DNA from 2 places in the Pseudoalteromonas sp. GABNS16E genome. Region 2 is predicted to be linked to the other one. Evidence: predicted binding sites of a transcription regulator. Region 2 holds the regulator's gene; the other holds the start of a gene.

Region 1 (3,425 bases), on a different contig from region 2:
CATTAAGTAGTATTGAATTGCTTCAAACGTTTTGTGAGTCAGTGCATTAGCACTGCCATCAGAGTAACGCTTACCATTTTTAGCAAGGTAGTACGCGTAGTTAATTACGCCTATTCCTAACGTACGACGGCCCATAGTGGCATTACGTGCAGCCGGTACTGGGTAGTCTTGGAAATCAAGTAGGTTATCAAGTGCACGTACTGCAAGTTCTGCAAGCTCTTCAAGTTCATCAAGTGACTCAATAGCGCCTAGGTTAAATGCAGATAGCGTACAAAGTGCAATTTCGCCTTCTTCATCGTTTACGTTATTTAACGGCTTAGTTGGCAATGCAATTTCTAAACATAAGTTCGATTGGCGAATTGGCGCAACTTTAGAGATAAACGGGCTGTGCGTATTACAGTGATCCACATTTTGTAAATAAATACGACCTGTGCTGGCACGCTCTTGTGCGAACATTGAGAAAAGCTCAATCGCTTTAATACGCTTTTTACGAATTGACTCGTCTTGCTCGTATTTTACGTATAACGCATCAAACTCGTCTTGGTCTTCAAAGAATGCATCGTAAAGGCCAGGCACATCTGATGGGCTAAATAACGTAATGTAGTCGTCTTTAATTAAACGAGAGTACATTAGTTTATTAAACTGTACGCCGTAATCTAAATGACGAACACGGTTATCATCAACACCACGGTTATTTTTAAGTACCAGTAGGTTTTCTACTTCTAAATGCCAAAGCGGGTAGAATAACGTTGCAGCACCGCCACGTACACCACCTTGCGAGCAGCTTTTAACCGCTGTTTGAAAGTGCTTATAAAAAGGAATACAACCTGTGTGGTACGCCTCGCCGTTACGGATATGGCTACCTAATGCACGAATACGGCCGGCGTTAATACCAATACCTGCACGTTGGGAAACGTACTTAACAATGGCAGATGATGTGGCGTTAATTGAATCAAGGCTGTCACCACATTCAATAAGTACACACGAGCTAAACTGACGCGTAGGGGTACGCACACCCGACATAATTGGCGTAGGTAAAGAGATTTTAAACGTTGATACTGCATCGTAAAAACGTTTGATGTAGTCAATACGCGTTTCGCGCGGGTAGTCAGAGAATAAACTCGCAGCCACTAAGATATATAAAAACTGGGCGCTTTCGTAAATCTCACCCGTTACGCGGTTTTGTACCAGGTATTTACCTTCAAGCTGCTTTACTGCTGCGTAGCTAAAGTTAAGATCGCGCGAATGATCAAGATAAGCATCTAGCTCATCAAGCTCTTGCTCTGTGTAATCAACGAGTAAGTGAGCGTCGTAGCGTTTGTCTTCAACCATTTTTGTAACATGGTCAAATAAACGTGGAGGCTCAAACTGGCCATACGCTTTTTTACGTAAGTGGAATACAGCTAAGCGGGCAGCTAAGTACTGGTAGTCAGGCGACTCTTTTGAAATTTGATCGGCTGCTGCTTTAATGATGGTTTCGTGAATATCTTTTGTACGAATACCGTCGTAAAATTGAATGTGTGACTTTAATTCAACCTGTGAAACCGATACGTTGTTTAAACCTTCGGCGGCCCATTCAATAACGCGATGGATCTTATCAAGATCTAAAGGCTCTTTACGCCCGTCACGCTTGCTTACAGATAACTGTTGGTTCATAGCTTTGCCTGTATTCCTTGGGAATTGTGTATTTTGACCAATGCTTTATACCTCGCCAAAGCAAGGTACGTATTCATTTATTATAAGTTTCACCGTATTGGCGAATTTAATTGAATAACATTTGGCCACAATATCTGGTGTTGTTCAATTTAGAGATCACAAGATAGTGTGGTCTGAGCTGATTTGCAAGGGACATAATTGCCCCTATTTGTGGATAACTTTGGGATAACGTATTTGTGTTAGTAGTCACTCACCTTCGAACAATCATTTAAGTTGAAATAGCTAAAAATCAACTAATGATCTGCTAAATTTACGCATTTTGAAAATAAATTTCGACTGCTTTTTTTATCATCAAGCTTTGCATAAAAACTAACACAATCACAATATATAGTGTTTAAAAATTTACATGGCACTATATATGGTTAAAAGCATCAATGGGGCTGTGCCAGTTAAAATCGGCTTCCCAGCCCTTGGCCTCATCAATACTTGGTATATAGCCCCAAAGCGCTGTTGCTGTGTGCATACCTGCGGCTTTACCTGCTTCTATATCACGTTGAGCATCACCTATGTATAAACAACGTTTAGGATCTACGTTCATCAGTTTTGTACAGTGTAGTAAGGGTAAAGGTGATGGTTTAGCCTCGGTGAGGGTATCGCCACTGATCACAACGTGTGCATTTTTTAAAGCGGGTATAGCAGCTACTAATGGATCGGTTAAAAACCCGGGCTTATTAGTCATTATTCCCCATTTTATACCTTGGTTCTCAAGGGCTATGAGTAATGATTCTATGCCTTCAAAGCAGCGGGTGTGTGTCGCTAGGTTTTGGCTGTAGTGGCTGACTAACTGTTTTATACGTTCAGTTTGAGGTTGCGATGCCCATTGCGCTTTAAAGCCAAGTTCAAGCAATGCGCCGGCGCCATTAGACGCTACTTTTCTATACGCTTCAGGCGTAACTTGCGCAACACCTTCACTTTTAAGTACAGCATTTAAAGCAGCACCTAAATCGTCTGCCGTATCAAGCAAGGTGCCATCTAAATCAAATAAGAAAGCGTCGTACTCAAAAGGAGTTAAGGGGGTATGAGAGCTAGCCATTATGCTAACTTCTCAAAATGAAGAATATAATTAACACTCACATCTGTATTTAATGAATACTGCTTAGAAAGCGGGTTGTAGCCCAGGCCAGCACTGGCACGTACTTTTAAACCGGCTTGTTCAGCCCATGCAATAAGTTGTGCAGGTTTGATAAATTTGTTGTGATCGTGTGTGCCCTCAGGCACCATTTTTAACAGCTTTTCAGCACCTACAATAGCAAACAAGTAAGCTTTAGGCGTTTTATTTAGGGTTGAGAAAAAAACATCAGCCCCCGGCTTGGCAAGCTCTGCGACTGCATGAATAATAGAAGCAGGGTCAGGTACGTGCTCTAGCATTTCCATACAGGTTATTACATCAAAGCGAGCAGGGTGCTGGGTTGCAAATTCTTCTGCAGGTACTTTTATATAGTCAACATTTACACCGGTTTCTAGGCTATGAAGCTTTGCCACGGTGAGTGGCTCTTGGCCCATGTCTATACCGGTTACGTGTGCGCCCATGCGTGCCATGCTTTCGCTAAGAATGCCGCCACCACAGCCTACATCGAGTGTTTCTTTATCAAATAAGCCTTGGGTTTTGTTAGCCACAAAGTCTAATCGTAATGGGTTAATTTCGTGAAGAGGTTTAAACTCTCCGTCTTGGTCCCACCATCGCTCTGCAATGGCTTCAAATTTTGCTA
Region 2 (3,425 bases):
GCAAACGTTCAGCCACATGCGGGTTCTCAAGCAAATGCAGCTGTTTTCTTAGCATTATTAGAAGCGGGCGACACTGTACTTGGTATGAGCTTAGCTCATGGTGGTCACTTAACGCACGGTTCACACGTAAGCTTCTCAGGTAAGCTATACAATGCAATCCAGTACGGGCTAGACGAAGCAACTGGCGAAATTGACTACGCACAGGTAGAAGCGCTAGCACTTGAGCACAAACCAAAAATGATTATTGGTGGTTTTTCTGCGTACTCAGGTATTGTTGATTGGGCTAAATTCCGTGAGATTGCTGATAAAGTAGGTGCTTACTTATTTGTTGATATGGCTCACGTTGCAGGTTTAATTGCAGCGGGTGTTTACCCAAGCCCAGTACCTCACGCGCATGTTGTAACAACAACAACACACAAAACTTTAGCAGGCCCTCGTGGTGGTTTAATTATTTCTGCTTGTGGCGACGAAGCAATTTACAAAAAGCTTAACAGCGCTGTTTTCCCAGGTGGCCAGGGTGGTCCTTTGTGTCACATTATTGCTGCAAAAGCAGTGGCATTTAAAGAAGCTCTACAACCAGAATTTAAAACATACCAAGCACAAGTAGTTAAAAATGCTCAAGCTATGGTTGCTGTTATGCAAGAGCGCGGTTACAAAATCGTATCTGATAAAACAGAAAACCACTTATTCTTACTTGATTTAATCGATAAAGATATCACAGGTAAAGATGCCGACGCAGCGCTTGGCAATGCAAACATTACTGTGAACAAAAACTCTGTACCAAACGATCCTCGCTCACCGTTTGTTACTTCTGGTTTACGTATTGGTTCACCTGCAATTACACGTCGTGGCTTTAAAGAAGCTGAATCGAAAGAACTTGCTGGCTGGATTTGTGACGTATTAGACAACATCAACGATGAGTCAGTACAAGCGCAAGTTAAAGAAAAAGTTAAAGCAATTTGTGCGAAACTACCTGTATACGCTTAATTGCATAAGCAGCAGTAATTTAGATCACAACAAGGGGCCTGTTTACCTTTCGAGGTTTAATTTGCAGTAGTATGTTTGGTTTTTAGGCAAGGCAGAGTCTATGCAGTGTGGTTACTCCACACAAATAGGCGATAACGCAGCATAAATGCCAAACATGCACTGCCCTCGGGTTCGTCCTAGGGGCGATTTACTCTTTGTTGCTCGGTTTTTACTTAGCCCACTAGGTTACAAACCTCGCGCCGCGATCAAATCACCCCTAGATAGAACAAATTTAACCCTGAAAGGCCAACAGGCCCTATTTTTTTGCTAAGATAAAAGGCCGCTAAATAGCGGCCTTTTTTGTTTTAAAACGGAAGTACCGAGTTATGCATTGCCCATTTTGTACCGCAAAAGATACTAAAGTTATTGATTCTCGCCTAGTCGGCGGAGGCCACCAAGTTCGCCGTCGTCGTGAATGTAACGAGTGTCACGAGCGATTTACTACCTTTGAAGGCGCCGAGTTAGTTATGCCACGTGTGATTAAACAAGATGGCAGCCGAGAACCCTTTAATGAAGATAAGCTACTCAATGGCCTTAATCGCGCCCTAGAAAAACGCCCTGTAAGTACAGAGCAAGTGGATGAAGTGGTTAATATTATTAAATCGCAGTTGCGTGCTACCGGCGAGCGAGAAATATCAAGTCACCTTGTGGGTGAGTGCATAATGGAGGCGCTTAAAAAGCTGGATAAAGTAGCCTATGTGAGGTTTGCCTCTGTGTATCGCTCGTTTGAAGATATACGCGAATTTGGTGAAGAAATTGCCCGTTTAGGGGAGTAATAATGCAAAACCAAACAACCTTTACTGCGCAAGATGAAATGTACATGGCACGTGCCATCGAGCTTGCAAAAAAAGGGCGATTTACAACCACCCCCAATCCTAATGTAGGGTGTGTTTTAGTTAAAGATAACCACATAATTGGTGAAGGGTTTCATCAATTAGCTGGGCAGGGACATGCTGAGGTTAATGCTCTTGCTGTAGCAGGTGAAAACGCAAAAGGCGCGACTGCGTATGTTACGCTTGAACCGTGTAGCCATTACGGACGCACTCCGCCGTGTGCAGAGGGTTTAAAAGCCGCAGGTGTAGTAAAAGTTATTGCAGCTATGGTCGACACCAACCCACAAGTAGCAGGTAAAGGGCTTAAAATACTCAGCGATGCCGGTATTGAGGTTGCATTTGGGCTTTTAGAGCCGCAAGCGCGGGCACTTAATTTAGGTTTTTTTAAGCGTATGGAGCAGGGACTTCCGTATGTTACGTGTAAAATGGCGGCCAGCATTGATGGTAAAACCGCGCTAAAAAATGGCCAAAGTAAGTGGATCACCGGCAGCGCTGCGCGACAAGATGTACAATTACACCGAGCACAAAGCTGCGCTATTTTAACGGGCGCGGATACGGTTATTACCGATGATGCTAAGCTAAATGTGAGGTTAAGCGAGTTGCCACAGGCTTTGCCTACTGAATTACCCCTACGCCAACCGGTGCGTGTTATAATTGACTCACAAAATAGGCTTACACCAGAGCTGGCAGTATTTAATATTGAAAGTGAAATAATAATTTTTACTACCAAGGTTGATAAATCAACGCAGTGGCCGCATTTTGTAAGGCATATAGAAGTGCCACAGCAAAATAACAAAGTTAATTTAACGTCTGTTTTAGCGCACCTTGCTAAGCTGCAATTTAATCATGTTTATTTAGAAGCGGGTGCTACACTTGCCGGTAAAATGACAGAGCTTAATTTAATAGACGAATATATATTTTATCTAGCGCCTAAACTAATGGGGTGCGATGCAAAAAGCTTAGTTAATTTTGCACCGCTGACAGATATGCAAAACACCGTTAATTTGACGTTTAAAGAGTGTGTGAAAATAGGCGATGATTTACGTATAACCGCCACAAAACACATTCCAATCACTTAATTAAAAGAGTAGGGCTATGTTTACTGGAATAATTGAAGCCACAGGCAAAATTGCGCTATTACAAAAAAAACAAGGCGATTTAGCCATTCGCATTCAAAGCGCTAATCTTGATATGAGCGATGTAAAGCTTGGCGATAGCATTGCCACTAATGGCGTATGTTTAACGGTAGTTGATAAGCACATTGATGGCTTTAGTGCCGACTTATCAAACGAAACTATCAGCTTAACTGGGTTTGCAAATTATAATATTGGCCAAACAGTTAACCTTGAAAAAGCCATGCAGCCGATTTCACGTTTAGGCGGGCATTTAGTGTCAGGTCATGTTGATGGCATTGCAACCATTACAGCCATCACTAGTAATGCGCGCGCTACAGAATATTGGCTAAGCACCGATGAAAACTTAATGAAGTACATTCCTTACAAAGGGTCTGTATGTATAGATGGTATAAGCCTGACAGTAAACGCTGTACAAGGTAATAAATTTAAA

The links. Region 2 encodes NrdR, which represses ribonucleotide reductase genes. Its sites were predicted from a motif close to AAACACNANATNTNGTGTTT; they were not measured.
Region 1: the regulator NrdR is predicted to act here: its motif matches at 1,780-1,799, upstream of nrdA (class 1a ribonucleoside-diphosphate reductase subunit alpha).

Annotation. Positions count from the first base shown of each region.
Region 1 covers NZ_JAQREZ010000010.1:72,878-76,302, reverse strand. The annotation lists gene nrdA (class 1a ribonucleoside-diphosphate reductase subunit alpha) at 1-1,656, opposite strand, end outside; gene PSI06_RS06435 (HAD family hydrolase) at 2,069-2,749, opposite strand; gene ubiG (bifunctional 2-polyprenyl-6-hydroxyphenol methylase/3-demethylubiquinol 3-O-methyltransferase UbiG) at 2,749-3,425, opposite strand, start outside.
Region 2 covers NZ_JAQREZ010000061.1:17,898-21,322, reverse strand. The annotation lists gene glyA (serine hydroxymethyltransferase) at 1-987, shown strand, start outside; gene nrdR (transcriptional regulator NrdR) at 1,353-1,802, shown strand; gene ribD (bifunctional diaminohydroxyphosphoribosylaminopyrimidine deaminase/5-amino-6-(5-phosphoribosylamino)uracil reductase RibD) at 1,805-2,938, shown strand; gene PSI06_RS18180 (riboflavin synthase) at 2,955-3,425, shown strand, end outside.